4 regions of the Streptomyces sp. 71268 genome follow, and region 1 is predicted to be linked to each of the others. Evidence: riboswitches for the same ligand, from Rfam matches in the RefSeq annotation. Region 1 holds a riboswitch; each other region holds the start of a gene.

The links. A riboswitch is a leader RNA that binds a small molecule or an ion and turns the genes downstream of it on or off. The one in region 1 is predicted to bind cyclic di-AMP.
Positions count from the first base shown of each region.
Region 2: another riboswitch for cyclic di-AMP. It lies ahead of OYE22_RS00980 (C40 family peptidase); the one in region 1 lies ahead of OYE22_RS06905 (M23 family metallopeptidase).
Region 3: another riboswitch for cyclic di-AMP. It lies ahead of OYE22_RS20375 (C40 family peptidase); the one in region 1 lies ahead of OYE22_RS06905 (M23 family metallopeptidase).
Region 4: another riboswitch for cyclic di-AMP. It lies ahead of OYE22_RS29875 (transglycosylase family protein); the one in region 1 lies ahead of OYE22_RS06905 (M23 family metallopeptidase).

Region 1 covers NZ_CP114200.1:1,890,553-1,894,640, reverse strand. The annotation lists gene OYE22_RS06910 (pitrilysin family protein) at 1-784, shown strand, start outside; cyclic di-AMP (ydaO/yuaA leader) riboswitch at 1,306-1,468, shown strand; gene OYE22_RS06905 (M23 family metallopeptidase) at 1,482-2,387, shown strand; gene OYE22_RS06900 (HPr family phosphocarrier protein) at 2,623-2,904, opposite strand; gene OYE22_RS06895 (GNAT family N-acetyltransferase) at 3,052-4,088, shown strand, end outside.
Region 2 covers NZ_CP114200.1:306,143-310,230, reverse strand. The annotation lists gene OYE22_RS00995 (LLM class flavin-dependent oxidoreductase) at 1-248, shown strand, start outside; gene OYE22_RS00990 (FMN reductase) at 379-1,005, shown strand; gene OYE22_RS00985 (hypothetical protein) at 1,150-1,749, opposite strand; gene OYE22_RS00980 (C40 family peptidase) at 1,991-2,464, opposite strand; cyclic di-AMP (ydaO/yuaA leader) riboswitch at 2,468-2,621, opposite strand; gene OYE22_RS00975 (class I SAM-dependent methyltransferase) at 3,124-4,088, opposite strand, start outside.
Region 3 covers NZ_CP114200.1:5,149,826-5,153,913, forward strand. The annotation lists gene OYE22_RS20370 (Rrf2 family transcriptional regulator) at 1-370, opposite strand, end outside; gene OYE22_RS20375 (C40 family peptidase) at 692-1,930, opposite strand; cyclic di-AMP (ydaO/yuaA leader) riboswitch at 1,938-2,181, opposite strand; gene OYE22_RS20380 (ATP-dependent DNA helicase) at 2,340-4,088, shown strand, end outside.
Region 4 covers NZ_CP114200.1:7,453,008-7,457,095, forward strand. The annotation lists gene OYE22_RS29870 (serine/threonine-protein kinase) at 1-161, opposite strand, end outside; cyclic di-AMP (ydaO/yuaA leader) riboswitch at 1,081-1,279, shown strand; gene OYE22_RS29875 (transglycosylase family protein) at 1,285-2,568, shown strand; gene OYE22_RS29880 (DUF1266 domain-containing protein) at 2,907-4,088, shown strand, end outside.

The DNA.
Region 1 (4,088 bases):
GGCCCACGTGCGCCCGGCCACGGCCACCGCCGTCGTCGTCGGCGACCTCACCGGCGTCGACCTCGACCAGGCGCTGGCCGACACGCTGGGCGCCTGGAGCGGCGACACGGCCGCGCCCCGCCCGGTGCCCACCGTCACCGCCAACGACACCGGCCGGGTCGTCATCGTGGACCGGCCGGGCGCGGTGCAGACCCAACTGCTCATCGGCCGGGTCGGCGCCGACCGGCACGACCAGGTCTGGCCCGCCCAGACGCTCGGCACCTACTGCCTGGGCGGCACCCTCACCTCCCGGCTCGACCGGGTGCTGCGCGAGGAGAAGGGCTACACCTACGGCGTGCGGGCCTTCGCCCAGGTCCTGCGCTCCACGCCGGAGGGCACGGGCCTGTCCCTCCTGGCCATCAGCGGCTCGGTGGCCACCGAGGTGACGGGCCCGGCGCTCGAGGACGCGTGGAAGGTGCTGCGCACGTTGGCCGCCGACGGGCTCACGGACGACGAGCGCGACGTGGCCGTGCAGAACCTGGTGGGGATCGCCCCGTTGAAGTACGAGACGGCCGCCTCGGTCGCGGGCACCCTCGCCGATCAGGTGGAGCAGCACCTGCCGGACGACTTCCAGGCCCACCTCTACCGGCGGCTCGCGGAGACCGGCACGGTCGAGGCGACCGCCGCGGCCGTCGCCGCCTTCCCCACCGACCGGCTGGTGACCGTGCTGGTCGGCGACGCCTCGGTGATCGCCGAGCCGGTGAAGGCGCTGGGCATCGGGGACGTACGGGTGGTGAGCGGCTAGCGGCGCGCGCCCCGGCGGCCGAGCCGGGCTGGCGGGCCGTCAGGCGCCGCCCGGCCCGGGCTCGGTCCCGTGCCGTCCGCGCCCGTGGTGCCCGCGCCCGGGGCGCCGGTCGGCGCGCCGACCGGCGCCCCGGGCGCGGGGCGGCTGCCGTGGCCCCGGGGCGCCGGGCCGCGCGGGCCGGCAGGCGCGGGCCGGCACGCGGGCCGTGGAGCCGGGTGGCGTACGCGAGGGCGCGGGCAACGGTGCCCGATAGCTGACCGTGCCCCAGAGAGCGCCATGGGCGCCCGGATTGCCCCGGGTGTCCGTGGCGGAGTCTGGGACTCCTGTTGCTGATGAGCCGTTAAGAGGCCCTGGTGTCAAGTGGGATGCCGGGGCCTCTCGGTTTGTCTGTTTTGCGGGAGAGGCTGCCTGTCTGCCGTGTGGCGTGCGCAACAAACGGCCGGTTCTGTTTGCCGATCAAAAGACGTCCCGCTTAGCGTCAGCCCCGTTGTCCGTCACACCTTCGCCACACCCGTGGCACCGGGCAACCATCGCCGAGTCCCTTATGGCGCGAGCCAGGGGAGCCGGGGACCCAAGTCCCCTGGGGTGAATCGGCCGCCATCCTCGCGAGAGGCGTGGTGACCGTAGGAGACCTTCCTGCTCCGAACCCGTCAGCTAACCCGGTAGGCGAGAAGGAAGGAAAGGAGTACGCCTCCGCATGGCGTTCACCCGTGCCACTGGGCGGCACCGTCGCCCCAGCCGCTTTGTCCGTACCAGCGCGAACGCGGCGGGCATGGCCACCCTCGCGGCCACCGGCGTCGTCGCCGGCATAGCCGCTCCCGCGATGGCCGCCCCGGGCGCCGACGGCGTCCCCGAGCTCCAGGACACCGGCCTGCGCCAGGCCGCGACCCTGAACGAGGACATCGCGGACAAGATCGGCGCCCAGGCCGACGCCCAGTACTCCGCCGCCGAGCAGGCCGCGGCCGAGCAGCAGGCCGAGGAAGAGGCGCGCCAGCAGGCCGCCGAGCACGCCGCCGAGATGAAGAAGAAGGCGGAGGAGGCCAAGCGCAAGGCCGCCGCCGAGGCCGCGAAGAAGAAGGCCGCCGCGAAGAAGGCGGCCGAGGCACGGGCCGCCGCGGAGCGCGAGGCCGAGGAGACCCGCGCCAGCGAGGTCGTGGACACGCGCGCGTCGCGTACCGCCGAGCGTCCCGCGGTGGGCTCCTACGTCCTGCCGGTCGCGGGCTCGTACGTCTCGACGCAGTACCAGGCGTCCGGTGGCGCCTGGTCCTCCGGCAGCCACACCGGCGTCGACTTCCACGCCAGCACCGGCACCTCGGTGCGCGCCGTGGGCGCCGGCACCATCGTCGAGGCCGGCTGGGGCGGCGCGTACGGCAACAACGTCGTGATCAAGATGAACGACGGCACCTACACGCAGTACGGGCACCTCGACTCGATCTCCGTCTCGGTGGGCCAGAGCGTGGCCCCCGGCGAGCAGATCGGTCTCGCCGGCAACACGGGCAACTCCTTCGGCGCGCACCTGCACTTCGAGGCCCGCACGTCGCCCGAGTACGGCTCGGACATCAACCCCGTCGCCTACCTGCGCTCCCACGGCGTCAACATCTGAGGCGAGGCCGGGCCACCCCGCCCGGCCCCCGCACGTCCCACACCGAGGGCCCCGGCACCGAGCCGGGGCCCTCGGCGCGTCTCGGCTCGGGCCCGGGCCACGGGGGCCGGCGCGCGGCCGCGCGCCGCGGCGGCGCCCGTACGACAGCGCACGCCCCTTCCCGGGGCGGAAACGACGAAGCCGCGGTGACGTCCCAGGGGGATCACCGCGGCTTCGCAGGGTGCTGAAAAGCGACTCAGACCGTCTCCGGAAGCTCCTCAAGCCCCTCGGCGACGAGCTTGGCCAGCCGGTCGAGCGCGGCCTCGGAGCCGTCGGCCTCCGATGCGAGCACGATCTCCTCGCCGCCCTGCGCGCCGAGGCCGAGCACGGCGAGCATCGAGGCGGCGTTGACCGGGGTGCCGTCCGGCTTGGCGATCGTCACGGGGACGCCGGAGGCCGTCGCGGCGCGGACGAAGATGGACGCGGGGCGAGCGTGCAGGCCCTCTGCCCAGCCGACGGTGACGCGGCGCTCAACCATGGTGTTGCCCTTCAGGTGGTTGCTGTTGTCTAGACCAGTCTCTCACGGGGTGCGGAGTGCTCTGGCGAAGCCCTTCCACAGCCTGCCCCGGCGCAACGCTGAGCGCGAGTCGGACCGTTGTCGGTGCCCCCGCCTAGTCTTGGAGCCATGGAAACGCCGCCCGAGCACGCCTATCCGACGCACTGGGAAGCGGACGTGGTGCTCCGCGACGGCGGCACCGCCCAGATCCGCCCCATCACGCCCGACGACGGCCAGCGCCTGGTCGACTTCTACGAGCGGGTCTCGGACGAGTCCAAGTACTACCGCTTCTTCGCCCCCTACCCCCGGCTCTCCGACCGCGATGTGCACCGCTTCACCCACCACGACTACGTGAACCGGGTCGGCCTGGCGGCGACGGTCGGCGACGAGTTCATCGCCACGGTCCGGTACGACCGCATCGACGAGCGCGGCCGCCCCTCGTCGGCGCCGGCGGACGAGGCCGAGGTCGCCTTCCTCGTGCAGGACGCCCACCAGGGGCGCGGCGTCGCCTCCGCCCTGCTCGAACACATCGCCGCCGTCGCCAGGGAGCGCGCCATCCGCCGCTTCGCCGCCGAGGTGCTCCCCGCCAACACCAAGATGATCAAGGTGTTCACGGACGCGGGCTACACCCAGCAGCGCAGCTTCGAGGACGGCGTCGTCCGACTGGAGTTCGACCTCGAACCCACGGCCCGGTCGCTGGCCGTCATGCGCGCCCGGGAGCAGCGTGCCGAGGCCCGCTCCGTGCAGCGGCTGCTCGCGCCCGGTTCGGTCGCGGTCGTCGGGGCCAGCCGCCGGCCCGGCGGCGCCGGCCGGGCGGTCCTCGTGGACCTGCTGAGCGGCGGCTACACGGGCCGGGTGTGCGCGGTCAACCACGCCTTCGCTCCGGGGCGCTCGTGGCTGACGGGCGCCGACCTGGCCCAGGCCCGCCGCGCCGCCGAAGCCGCGCCACGGGTGAGGGCGGGCGCACCCGGCGCACCCGACGCGGTCGGTGCGACACCGGAGCACCCCGGCGCGGAGCCGGCCGGGCCCCCCGCCGAAGGGGCCCCCACCGACGGGCACCCCACCGACGGGGCCTCCGCCGACGAGCCGCCGGGCGTCGCCGCCTACCGCTCGCTGCGCGACATCGAGGAGCCGGTGGACCTGGCCGTCATCGCGGTCCCGGCCGA
Region 2 (4,088 bases), 1.6 Mb from region 1:
ACTACCAGCGCCAGCTGTTCCTGATGGACCACGCCGGCCTGCCGCTGAAGACCGTCCTGGAACAGCTCGACCTGCTCGGCGAGGAAGTGGTCCCGGTGCTGCGCCGCGAGTTCGCCGCCGGCCGCCCCGCCGAGGTGCCGGACGGCCCGACGCACGCGGCCCTGGTCGCCCGGGCCACCGCCGAGGCCGACGGCGCGGCCAAGGCCGGCGAGCACACCGGGCGGCCCGGCACGGACACCCCGGCCTGACCACCACCGGACGCGGCGCCCGCCGGCGGGCTCACCCACAGCCCGCCTGCGGCGCCGCCCCCGGCACCCGCCGGTCCCGTACGCCCTCCGGCCCCACACCACCCCGCAACCCCACCCCAGGAGACACCACATGAAGCCCCTGCACCTGGTGGCCGTCACCGCCGGGCTGAGCCAGCCGTCCTCCACCCGGCTGCTGGCCGACCGGCTGGCCACGGCCGCCCAGCGACAGCTCGCGGACGCCGGCCGGCCGGTCGAGGTCCAGGTGGTCGAACTGCGTGAGCTGGCCACCGCCATCGCCCAGCACATGGTCACCGGCTTCCCGGGCACCGCGCTGCGCGCCGCCCTCGACGCGGTGACCCGCGCCGACGCGCTGATTGCGGTCACGCCCGTGTTCACCGCCTCCTACAGCGGCCTGTTCAAGTCGTTCTTCGACGTGCTGGACAACGAGGCGCTGGTCGACAAGCCCGTGCTGATCGCGGCGACCGGCGGCACGGCCCGCCACTCCCTGGTCCTCGACCACGCGCTGCGCCCGCTCTTCGGTTACCTGCGCGCCGTCACCGTGCCCACCGGCGTCTACGCCGCCTCCGAGGACTGGGGCGCGGCCGGGGACGGCCGTACCGACGGGCTGAGCGAGCGAATCGACCGCGCCGCACGCCAACTCGCCGGCCTGCTGGTCGACGCCCCGTCCGTGCCGCACCAGGACGACGACGAGGTCGTCCCCTTCGCCCAGCAACTGGCCGCGGTGCGCGGAGCCTGACGGCGCGCAGGCGCCGGGGCGCCGTACGCACGGATGCCGCCGACACGCCATGTGGCGTGTCGGCGGCATCCGTGGAGCCGATCGGCCGCCGTGGTTCACCTGCCGTGGTCCGGGGCGCTCCGCGTCCCGGGTTCAGCCCTCGGTTCAGCGCAGCAGGTCGAGCAGGTCACCGAGTGTGTCCGGGGCGAGCCTCGGCATGTCGGCGACCGCGTTGAGCGTGAAGAGGTGGTCGCCCTTGCGCACCGGCGACTTGCCGAAGGTCTTCTTGAGCAGCTTCTCGCCCTCGGGAGTCAGCGCGGTCCGCACGTTGACCGCCTTGACCTGCTTCTGCGTGACCTTCGCGTTCTCCCGCTTGATGGTGTAGGTCAGGAACCGCACCGGCTGCGCCTTGGCCCGGTTGACCGAGGCGTGCGCCTGGGTCCGCGAGGACTTGTTCACGTAGTTGTAGATCTTGGTGAGGTCGAGACGGTCGTCCTTGTCACGAAACGTGACACCGCCCTGCAACTTCGCGTAGTCCCTCGTGCCCTCGACCAGCGGGAGGGACACGCACTGGCGCTGCTTGCCGGTGATCCGAGCGGCCCCCGTGGCGGCCAGCGTGACCTTCGCCTTGGCAAGCTGCTTGGCGGCGGGCTTGCTCAGGCAGAACTCGGCCTTGCCGTTCTTGATGGGCTTGGCTGCCTCACCAGCCTGGGCCGGCGTCACCGCGCACGCCAGCGCCGCTGCGACGACGGCAACCCCCGTCATTCCTCGCATCATGACTCGTCCTCGTGGATCAGGCTGACCGTGATTCGGTCGGCACGTGAGGACAACGGGGATTGCTCCCTGCGGGTGACGTACTCGATGGCAACATCACTCGGCTTGGTGACATCGACCCGGAACCGGCCCGTAGGGCGGCTCTCGTCCCCACACCCCTCTCGTCCCAGGGTCGTGGGGTCGGGGCGCGGCGCGGCATCGCCCGCCCGGCGCCCCGACCCACCCGTCATGGTCAGCGGACGCGGCCGTACCAGACCTTGTTGGTCCAGATCTTCTCCAGCCGCACCGACTTGCCAGGCTTGGGCGCGTGCCAGATCTTGTTCTTCCCGGCGTAGATGCCCACGTGGTAGACGTTCCGCCCGGAGTGGAAGAAGACCAGGTCACCCGCCTTGCGCGAGCTCTTGGACAGGTGGCGGGTCTTGTTGTACTGGGCCGCCGCCGTGCGCGGCAGCTTCTTGCCCGCCTTCTTGAACGAGTAGAGCGTCAACCCCGAGCAGTCGAACCGGTGCGGGCCGACCGCCCCGTACTTGTAGGGTGCGCCCTTCTTGCCGGCGGCGATCTTGAGCGCCTTGCCGGAGGCCGTCGCCGCCTGCGCATCGGTCGTCAGGGCGGGGACGAACGAGGAACCGGCCAGCACCGTGGCGGTGAGGGCCGAAGCGGTGCCGATGCGCGTGGCGATCGAGGGTATGCGTGGCTGCGCGGACATACGAAAGCCCTTCGTCATCCGCCTGCGAAAGATGACCTGTCGGGTTCGGACTGGCGAAGTTGCCCGGCCACTCGCGTGGCTTCACCCCAAGGGCCACCGACTTCGTGGCCCGTCGTGCCTGGGTCTCCCGTTCCTGCCGATTTCGTGTTCTTCTCACTGGGCCCGCGCGGCGGCAGGACTCGGCGTCCGCCCGGACCGCCCCGCCGTGGTGACGGGGGCTTGGTGGTGTCGGATAGGGATACTGCGTCATCCACGGCCCGAATTCGCAGCCGAAAGGGCCGTATGTGAACTTCTTCACCTTCGCTGGTGACACAGAACCGCGGTCGGTCTCATCCCCCATACGAGTCGCGCAAACCCGCTCTGAACTGCGAAAACGCCGAACCGGACGCAGAGGTTCCAGGGCGTGACCAGGCTGTGGGCCAGGCAGCCGCCCACCACCCCCGGGTTCGCGGCGCGCGCGGCGGTGTGCCGTGACGCGACGTCAATCCGCGCGCACGGCCGGCCGTCGGCGACCCGGCGCCGCGCGACACCGGAGGCGCGGGGTGACGGTGGCGTGGTGTCACGGTGGCGGCGGGATGGCGATGACCGTGTGTCTCCGCCACCGCCGGCCGTTCCCGGCCCGCCGCCTGCGTCTGGGGCAAGCCGTCGAACGCGTGAGGCTAGTCGTCGAAGGGGCAGGTGCCGACGAAGGCCCGGAACTCCTCGCCGGGCACCAGGCGGCGGGAGCGCACCTGTGTGAAGCCCGCGTCCCGCATCTGCCCCAACAGCTCGGCCGGGCGCGGCAGCGGGCCGGCGAAGTCGGCGTACGCGCACCACAGGTTCAGCATCTCCATGCCCGGGCCGCCACCCTGGCAACTCGTCGTCAGGAGCAGCTTGCCGCCGGGCATCAGAAACGAGCGCGCCCGCTCCAGCACCTTGGTCCGCTCACCGTGGGGGAAGTAGTAGATGTTGTTGTGCAGCGTGACCAGGTCGAACTTCTGCTCCGTCGAGTACGTCCGCAGGTCGCTGCGGACGACCTCCACCCGGTCGGACAGGTTCCACTTGTCCAGGTTCGCCTGCGCCTGCGCCACCACCTCGTCCTGCAGGTCGATCGCCACGGCCGTCAGCCGAGGGTTGAGCGAGGCGGCGTGCCGTACGTAGGTGCCGCTGCCGCAGCCCACCTCCAGGAGCCGGACCGGTGAGTTCCGGTCGACCTGCTGCTCCACCACGCCCTGCACGGCGGGTTCGAGGACACGGGACGAGCGGGCGATGAGCGCGCCGTCCTGGTCGGCGATCGACACCCGACGCCCTTCGCGCAGCATGTCGGGGGCGTCCAGGAGCAGTGGGGCGTGGAAGCGCATGAGCTGTTCGAGCAGCGCCACGTAGGCGTCCGCCTCCGGCCGCGCCAGCGACTTGGCCAGGCGGCCGCGCAGCCGGTAGCGCCCGCCGCGCGAGCCGAGTTCTCCGAGCCGCACTCCCATGTCGAGCCAGACGCCGAGCAGTTGCTCCTCACCGTGCATGCCCAGCTCGTCGGCGAGCGCGGGCGCGTCGAGCGGTTGCCGCGCGAGATGGCGCAGCACGCCACTGTTGGCGGCCGCGGCCAGGAACGAGGCGCGGTACGCGGGGCCGGCGAGCTCCCGCGGCA
Region 3 (4,088 bases), 3.3 Mb from region 1:
TCGGGTCGAGCGTGGCGTAGAAGGATTCCTGTGCCTGGCGTAGCGCGCTGCGCAGCCGGCACGCCGTGCGCAGCGGGCAGGGCGGGTCGTCCTCGCAGCCCACCACGTCACCCGCCCCCTCAAGCTCGCGTACCAGCCAGCCGAGCGACGCGGCGCGCCCGGTCGAGGTCAGCGCCAGCCCGCCGCCCCGGCCGCGCCGGGCCTCGACCACGCCGAGGTGGCGCAGCCGGGTGACGGCCTTCGCGGCATGGCTGTACGGCACGGCGACGGCGTCGGCCACCTCGCGAGTGGTCGGCGCGCTCTCCGCGTCGAGCACCGCGAGGCGCATGGCGACGCGGAGCGCCAGATCGGTGGCCTTGGTCAGTCGCACGCCGCGATTCTATGGAATACGCATCTGCGATTCGTCTTTGGGGGTGCCCTTGGTCCCCGCGCCCGTTCGCTCAGCGGTCCAGCGGTCCAGCGGTCCAGCGGTCCTCCCGCCAGCGGTCCTCCCGCCAGCGGCCCGACGGACGCCGCCCCTCCCCGCGAGGCCGTGACCGGCACCGTCTTCGCCACCCTCGCCCACCCCCGGCGTACGCCGCACCCTCCCGCCAGCGGCCAGCAGCCAGCGGAAACCGCCCCCACCGGCGAGCGGGCCCGCCCCCGCGCCAGGGGAGGCGGGCCCGCTCCGTGGGGGCGGGGGCCCGGCGGGTCAGGCCGGCCGCACGTTCCCGTACAGCGGCATCGTGTAGATCGACTCGACCCGCACGTTGGCCCCGGGCCTCGGCGCGTGGATCATCTTGCCCTCGCCGACGTAGAGGCCGACATGGCTGATGTCGTCGAAGAAGAAGACCAGGTCACCGGGGGCGAGGTCGGTGGTGGCTATGCGTTGGCCGACCTTGACCTGGTCCCAGGTGGTGCGCGGCAGGGTCACCCCGGCGGCCTTCCACGCGCCCTGCGTCAGCCCGGAGCAGTCGTACGCGTTGGGGCCGGTCGCGCCCCACACGTACGGCTTGCCGAGCTGTGCCCGCGCGAAGTCGATGGCCTGTTGCGCCTTCGCCGTGTCGGCCGGGGAAGCGGGGTCGCTCGGGCCGATGTCGCCCGAGCCGTCGCCGCGGCCCGCGGCCCCGCCCTGGCCGCTTCCGTCGCCGCTGTCGCCGCCCGTGTCGCCGGCGTTCTCGCGCTGCTCACGCTCCCGCTGTTCCCGCTCGCGCCGCTCCCGCTCCGCGCGCTCCTTCTCGGCCTGCTCGCGGGCCAACTCCTTGGCCTTGCGCTCGGCCTCGGCCTGCTTCCTGCGCTCCAGCTCCGCCAGCCTGGCCTTCTCCTCGGCGGTCAATCTGGACAGCAGCTTGCGGGCCTCGGCCAGCTTGGTCTGTACGGACTTCTTCTTGGCCCGCAGGTCGTCCTGGGCGGCGGTGAGGGAGGCCAGGCTCCGCGCCGCCTTGCCGCGCTGGGTGGCCGCCGTCGCCCGCCGGGCCTCGTAGTCCGCCAGTGCCCGCTGCTGCCGACTGGTCATCCGGGCCAGCAGGTGCGACTGGTCGAAGAGACGCTGGGAGTCGGCGGCCAGGAGCAGCGTCGCGGTCGAGTGGGCGCTGCCGGTGCGGTACTGGGCCGCCGCGAAGGTCCCCAGCTTGCGGCGCGCCTCGTTGACTCGCTCGGTGTGCTCGGCGACGTCCCCGAGCAGTTCGTCCACCCGGGCCTGCTGCGCGTCCGTGCGCTCCTTGGCCCCGTTGTACGCCTGGGTGGCGCTGCCGGCCTCGCGGTACAGCGCGTCGACCCGCTGCCGCACCTCCTCGACCGAGGGGCGCGGCTCGCGCGGTACGGCGGTGGCCGACGGCGCGAGCTGGACGAGGAGGGCGAGGGAGGCGAGCGCGGCCGTGGTGAGGCCGGCGACGGTACGACGACCGGACGACACGTCCAGCCGGTACCGCGACCTGCGGTGTGACGCCAAGGGAGGCGACTCCTTCCGTGGACCGCCTACCGGGTTAGCTGTCGGGTTCGGGCGCTCCGCGCGGCTCGGGGACGGGCGTCACCGAGCGCACGGGGAGGGAAGGGAATGCCCTACGGTCCGCACATGGGGATGCGGTCCGATTCACCCCGGTGGTACTTCCCCCCGCCTCCGGGAGACTCCCGTAAGGCGCGGGGAACGGTGGGTCCCCGGCTCCGGCCGCCTGACAGGGCCGGACTCGGCGCGGGCCGCCCGTTGCCGACGCTTTCGCCGACGGGGGTACGGGCCGCCATGACCAGGCACCGTAGCCAACGGCCCGGGTGGCTGGGAAGGCTGGTGTTCGACATGTCGGGAAGGGGTCGGGGGAAGGGCGGTGCGGGTTGTCAGTGGTGCCGCCTAGACTCGGTTCGCGATGAGCAGCCTCTTTGACGACGACTTCCTGGCGGATCTTGCCCGGTCGGGCGGCGAGCCCCCGCCCGAGGAGCAGGAGATCCCCGAGGACGCCCCGGGTGACCCGACGGTGCCCGCGGGCCAGGCCCCGGAGCAGGTTCCGCACGACCTGTTCGAGGGCTGGGACCTCGCCCCGAGCGCGGGGCCGGGGCCGGCCGCCGGCTTCGGCGAGCGCGCCGGCCGCGCGGGGTCCGACGCGTACGGCGAGGAGCCGGAGCCGTACGGCGAGCGCGAGGCGTACTACCGCAACGGCGCGCCGCGCCCGGCCGTGGACCCGGCCGCGCTGCTTGAGGGGATGAACGAGCAGCAGCGGGCCGCCGTCGTGCACGCCGGATCGCCGCTGCTCATCGTCGCCGGCGCCGGCTCGGGCAAGACCCGGGTGCTCACCCACCGCATCGCGCATCTGCTGGGCGCCCGCCGCGCGCACCCTGGCGAGATCCTGGCGATCACGTTCACGAACAAGGCCGCGGGCGAGATGAAGGAGCGCGTCACGGACCTCGTGGGCCAGCGCGCGAACGCCATGTGGGTGTCGACGTTCCACAGCGCCTGCGTGCGCATCCTGCGCCGCGAGTCCAAGAAGCTCGGCTTCACGTCCTCGTTCTCGATCTACGACGCGGCCGACTCCAAGCGGCTGATGGCCCTGGTCTGCCGCGACCTGGACCTGGACCCGAAGCGGTTCCCGCCCAAGTCCTTCAGCGCCAAGATCTCCAACCTCAAGAACGAGCTCATCGACGAGGAGACCTACGCGGCGCAGGTGGGCGGCGACGGCGCGGGTTCCGGTGGCGGCTTCGAGAAGACGCTGGCCGAGGCGTACACGATGTACCAGGCCAGGCTGCGCGAGGCCAACGCCCTCGACTTTGACGACATCATCATGACCACGGTGCACCTGCTCCAGGCGTTCCCGGACGTCTCGGAGCACTACCGCCGCCGGTTCCGGCACGTGCTGGTGGACGAGTACCAGGACACCAACCACGCGCAGTACACGCTGGTGCGCGAGCTGGTCGGGCCGGCCGAGTCCGCGGCCGAACTGTGCGTGGTGGGCGACGCTGACCAGTCGATCTACGCGTTCCGTGGCGCGACCATCCGCAACATCCTCCAGTTCGAGGAGGACTACCCGAACGCGACGACGATCCTGCTGGAGCAGAACTACCGTTCCACGCAGACCATCCTCAGCGCGGCCAACGCCGTCATCGAGCGCAACGAGAACCGCCGCCCGAAGAACCTGTGGACGGACGCCGGCGCCGGCGCCACCATCACCGGGTACGTGGCCGACACCGAGCACGACGAGGCGCAGTTCGTCGCGGACGAGATCGACCGGCTCACCGACGCGGGCGACGCCCGCGCCGGCGACGTGGCCGTCTTCTACCGGACCAACGCGCAGTCCCGCGTCTTCGAAGAGGTCTTCATCCGCGTCGGCCTGCCGTACAAGGTCGTCGGCGGCGTCCGCTTCTACGAGCGCAAGGAGGTCCGCGACATACTCGCGTACCTGCGCGTGCTCGCGAACCCCGAGGACACGGTGCCGCTGCGGCGCATCCTCAACGTCCCCAAGCGCGGCATCGGCGAGCGCGCCGAGGCGATGATCGACGCGCTCGCCCAGCGCGAGCGCATCTCCTTCGCCCAGGCGCTGCGCCGGGTCGACGAGGCGTACGGCATGGCCGCGCGCTCCGTCAACGCGGTCAAGCGCTTCAACGTGCTCCTTGAGGATCTGCGC
Region 4 (4,088 bases), 5.6 Mb from region 1:
CCGTCGATCACCACGTGCGGACGGCCGGGCGCGGGTGAGTCCTTGTGCGTCGGCGTCCGGGGCCATCTCTGTGTCCCCTCGGAGCCCGCCCGCGCCGGGGCGCTGCCCGCCCAGTGGTCGTGGGGCCCACCGCCGGCCCCGGCCCTGTCCTCGTCTCGCATGTGCCCCCCTCGCAACCTGCACCAGGCCACAGTAAACGCTCAGTCAAAAGTACGCGGAGAGAGGCGAGATGAGGCGATACGGAGGCCGAATACCGTGCCCCGAGTGGTGGGACGGAGGTGCTGTCGGTAGCGGAACAAGGTAGCGCCGACTCCCGGAAATGTCAGCCGGTCACGGCGGCCGGCGCCCGCGACGGGGGAGGCGGACCCGACGGTGGCCCGAGCGTTAGGGGGCCCGCCCGGCGACTCGACGCCGACCCGGGCGCGCGCCGGACGCGATGGCTTCGCGGGCGCCGCGTGGGGCGCGGTGTGCGCGGCGGTCCATACGGCGATCGGTGTGACCGTACGGACGCGGCGGGCGTCGGGGGAGGGGCGCGGTCGTGGGTGGCGTGAGGCACGGGAAGGTGGGGCAAGGAGGGGCGGGGTGGGTCGCGCGGAGTCGGTCGCGGGATGTGTTGTGGGGCGGAGGCAACCCGGGCGAGGCATGGAGCGTGTTCTTAAGGGGAAGGCGTGCGAGACAACCCTCCGACGTGCCGGTTTTCTGTGGCGCGGGGCACATGTAGGGCCGCTTCGCTGGGTGTGCCGGCGTCGCGAGAGCGCCCGGCAAGATCACTTGAAAACGGACTGTTCGGGCTTATCGGGTCTTGTGTCGCAGCTCACGGGTGTCGCTGGTTGATCTGTCACGCGGCGTGTCCGTGCGATGCCGGCTGTCCGGCCGGGCCCCGCCCCGTCAGGGATGCGCTCGTCGCGGGCGTCCGGAAGATGTCGCCCTGGGGGACAGATCTCGTACGCAGCGTTATCTCTCATTGCGAGCTAATGCCTTAATTGATCTTTATCAGGCGGTTCGTGGCTTGTCGCCGGCGAAATGAATGTGTTTTGTTGGCGCTCCCGCTGAAACGAAGGCGGGTATCCGACGCCGGGATGCCGAATCTTGCCGCTGGCCGAGGAGAAACCTCAAAGACATGACGGCAAGAGCGGGGGAACCAGGTAAGTGCCGCACCGCGCTGAGCGCGGTCGGCTTGGGGTGAAGACGTGTCGCGGCGCCAGACGCCGCGCAGGGCACGTCCGGGCAACTCCAGCCCGAATCCGACAGCTCACCTCGCAGGCATAGGAGAGGGATACCCCTATGTCTCATCGCACGCGTCATCGCCGCATCAGCCCGCGTCGCCTCGGCATTTCCGTCGCGCTGACCGCTGGCGGCGCCAGCCTCGCCATTCCCTTCCTCGGGGCCACCCAGGCCAACGCCGCCTCGGTGGACGTGTGGGAGAAGGTCGCCCAGTGCGAGGCGACCGGCAACTGGAGCATCAACACCGGTAACGGCTTCTACGGCGGCCTGCAGTTCACCGACAGCACCTGGCGTGCCTTCGGCGGCGCGCAGTACGCCCCGCGCGCCGACCTGGCCACCAAGGACCAGCAGATCGCCGTGGCCGAGAAGGTCCTCAAGGTGCAGGGCCCCGGCGCCTGGCCGGTGTGCTCCGTCAAGGCGGGCCTGACCGCCGGCGGCCCGGCCCCGCAGCTGTCCACCGACGGCACCCGCGAGCAGGCGAACACCACCCGCGACGCCCGCACCGCGCCGCAGGCCGCGCCCAAGGCCGCCCCGAAGGCCGCTGCCCCCAAGGCCGCGCCGAAGGCCGCCCCGAAGGCCGAGAGCAAGCCCGCTCCGCGCACCCAGAACTCGACCGCCGGCAAGGCGTACACCGTGCGCTCCGGCGACACGCTGTTCAAGATCTCCCAGGCGCACGACGTCAACGGTGGCTGGCGCGCGGTCTACGACCGCAACCAGGACGTCATCGGCGACAACCCGAACCTGATCTTCCCGAACCAGCACCTGACCCTGCCCGGTGCCGGCTCCGCCGCCAAGGCCCCGCAGCAGAAGGCGGCCCCGCAGCAGCAGGCCGCCCCGCAGGCCGCCCAGGCGCCGAAGCAGCAGGCCGCCCCCAAGGCCGCGCAGCCGCAGGCCGCCCAGGCCGCGCCGAAGCCGCAGGCCGAGACCCCCTCGGCGACCGGCTTCACCGCTCCGGTGGCCAACAGCACCATGGGCACCCCCTACCACCAGTCCGGTGGTAGCTGGTCCAGCGGCTACCACACCGGCGTGGACTTCCCGGTCGCCACCGGCACCTCCGTGAAGTCCATCGGCGCCGGCCAGGTCGTCTCGGCCGGCTGGGCGGGCTCGTACGGCAACCAGGTCGTCATCCGCCACGCGGACGGCCACTACAGCCAGTACGCCCACCTGTCGCAGCTCTCCGTCTCGACCGGCCAGTCGGTCACCGGCGGCCAGCAGATCGGCCTGTCCGGCAGCACCGGCAACAGCAGCGGCCCGCACCTGCACTTTGAGGTGCGCACCGGCGCCGGCTACGGCTCGGACGTCGACCCGGTCAGCTACCTGCGTGGCAAGGGCGTCAGCCTCTGACCAGCGGCTCGATCGCTGAGCGGGCGCCCCTGACCGATCGCTGACCAAGGGCTCCCCGTACCACCGCACCACCCGATGTGCCCCCGCGCCGACCCGGCGCGGGGGCACATCGGCGTTCCGCGAGGGCAGATTCGCCTGCCGCGAGGGCATTTGGTGGCCGGCCACCCGGGTGCTACGGGGCGGGCGCTGGGTAGAGTTCCCGCTCATGGGGTTGTGGAACGGGGAGGAACCCGCGAAACAGGGTGGCACCGAGCCGGAGCGCACCGCCGACGGTCCCGTGCGGAGCGTCGACGGCCCGGCACGCGGCGTCGGCGAGCGCGAGACGCTGGCAGCCCGCGATGCCTCGGCGACCGAGGCCGACCCACCCACCGACGCCGACGGCGCCCCGCCACGCCACGCGCCGGCCCCCCCGCCCCGCCGACCCCGCGCCATCCGCCGGCCCGCACGCGAGCGGCGGGTCCACCGCTCCGGATGCCCCGCGGCTCCCCGACGACCGGCAGCCGTCCGCCGCGCCCGCGGCGGCCGACGGCCCGAGCTCGTCGCCGGACGGCGCGCGCCAGGCACAGCCACAGACACCGTCACCCGCTGAGTGGCAGTCCTCCGCCTGGCAGCCACCGAGCGCCATCGAGCAGGAGCTGTACGACGCGAAGACCCGCGGCGACTGGGCCCGCTACGTCACCGCGCTGGCCCACACCCCACTCTTCGTGGCGGACTCGCGGGAGCGCGTGGACGCCCACCCCGACACCGTGGTCTTCACGCCGTACCGCGACCCGCGTACCCGTACCGACTGCCTCGCCGTGTACACCGAGGGCATGCTGCCGGCACCGGCCGAGGACCCGGTCTTCCACTCCGGCTCGCTGGGTTGGTACGCGCGGGTGTGGGGCCCCAAGGACCCGCCGTGGCTCGCGGTCAACCCGGGCAGCCCGTGCGAGGCGTACTTCCCCACCACCCCGAGCCACCGCGCGGTCTGGCAGCAGCACGCGGACCACGCCGCCGCCACCGACACCCCGCAGCCCCAGCTCCGCGCCCTGATCGTCGGCGGGCCGCTGCGCGGCCCGGTGGCCCACGGCCTGGCCTGCGGGGCACTGCTCAGCGTCAACAACGCCGAGCTGTGGAACGCCATGGCCTACCACGGCGGCGGGTACACGGCCGAGCGGGACCGGCTCGGCGAGTGGTGGGGAATCACCTCCCGCGCCGACTGGCAGCGCACCCTGGAACTTCTGCTGCGTGCCGAGATGACCAGCCCGGTATGGGAGTTCACGCTCGGCATCCGCCGCTCGCTGGCGCTCGACTTCGCGGGCGCCGTCGACGTGGACCACTGGCGACAGGTGGCGGAGCGGGCGCTGTGGCACAACGCCGCCGAGGCGGCCGAGCCGCGCATCACCCCGGACGGTGTCACGGTGGCCCAGCCGCGCAGCGACGCCGAGGTGCGCTCCCAGGTCGCCGGCGTGCGCCGACTGATCGGCCGCATCACCCGCTACGAGGCCAGGTTCCGCGCGGACGGGTTGCTCGCCGACGGC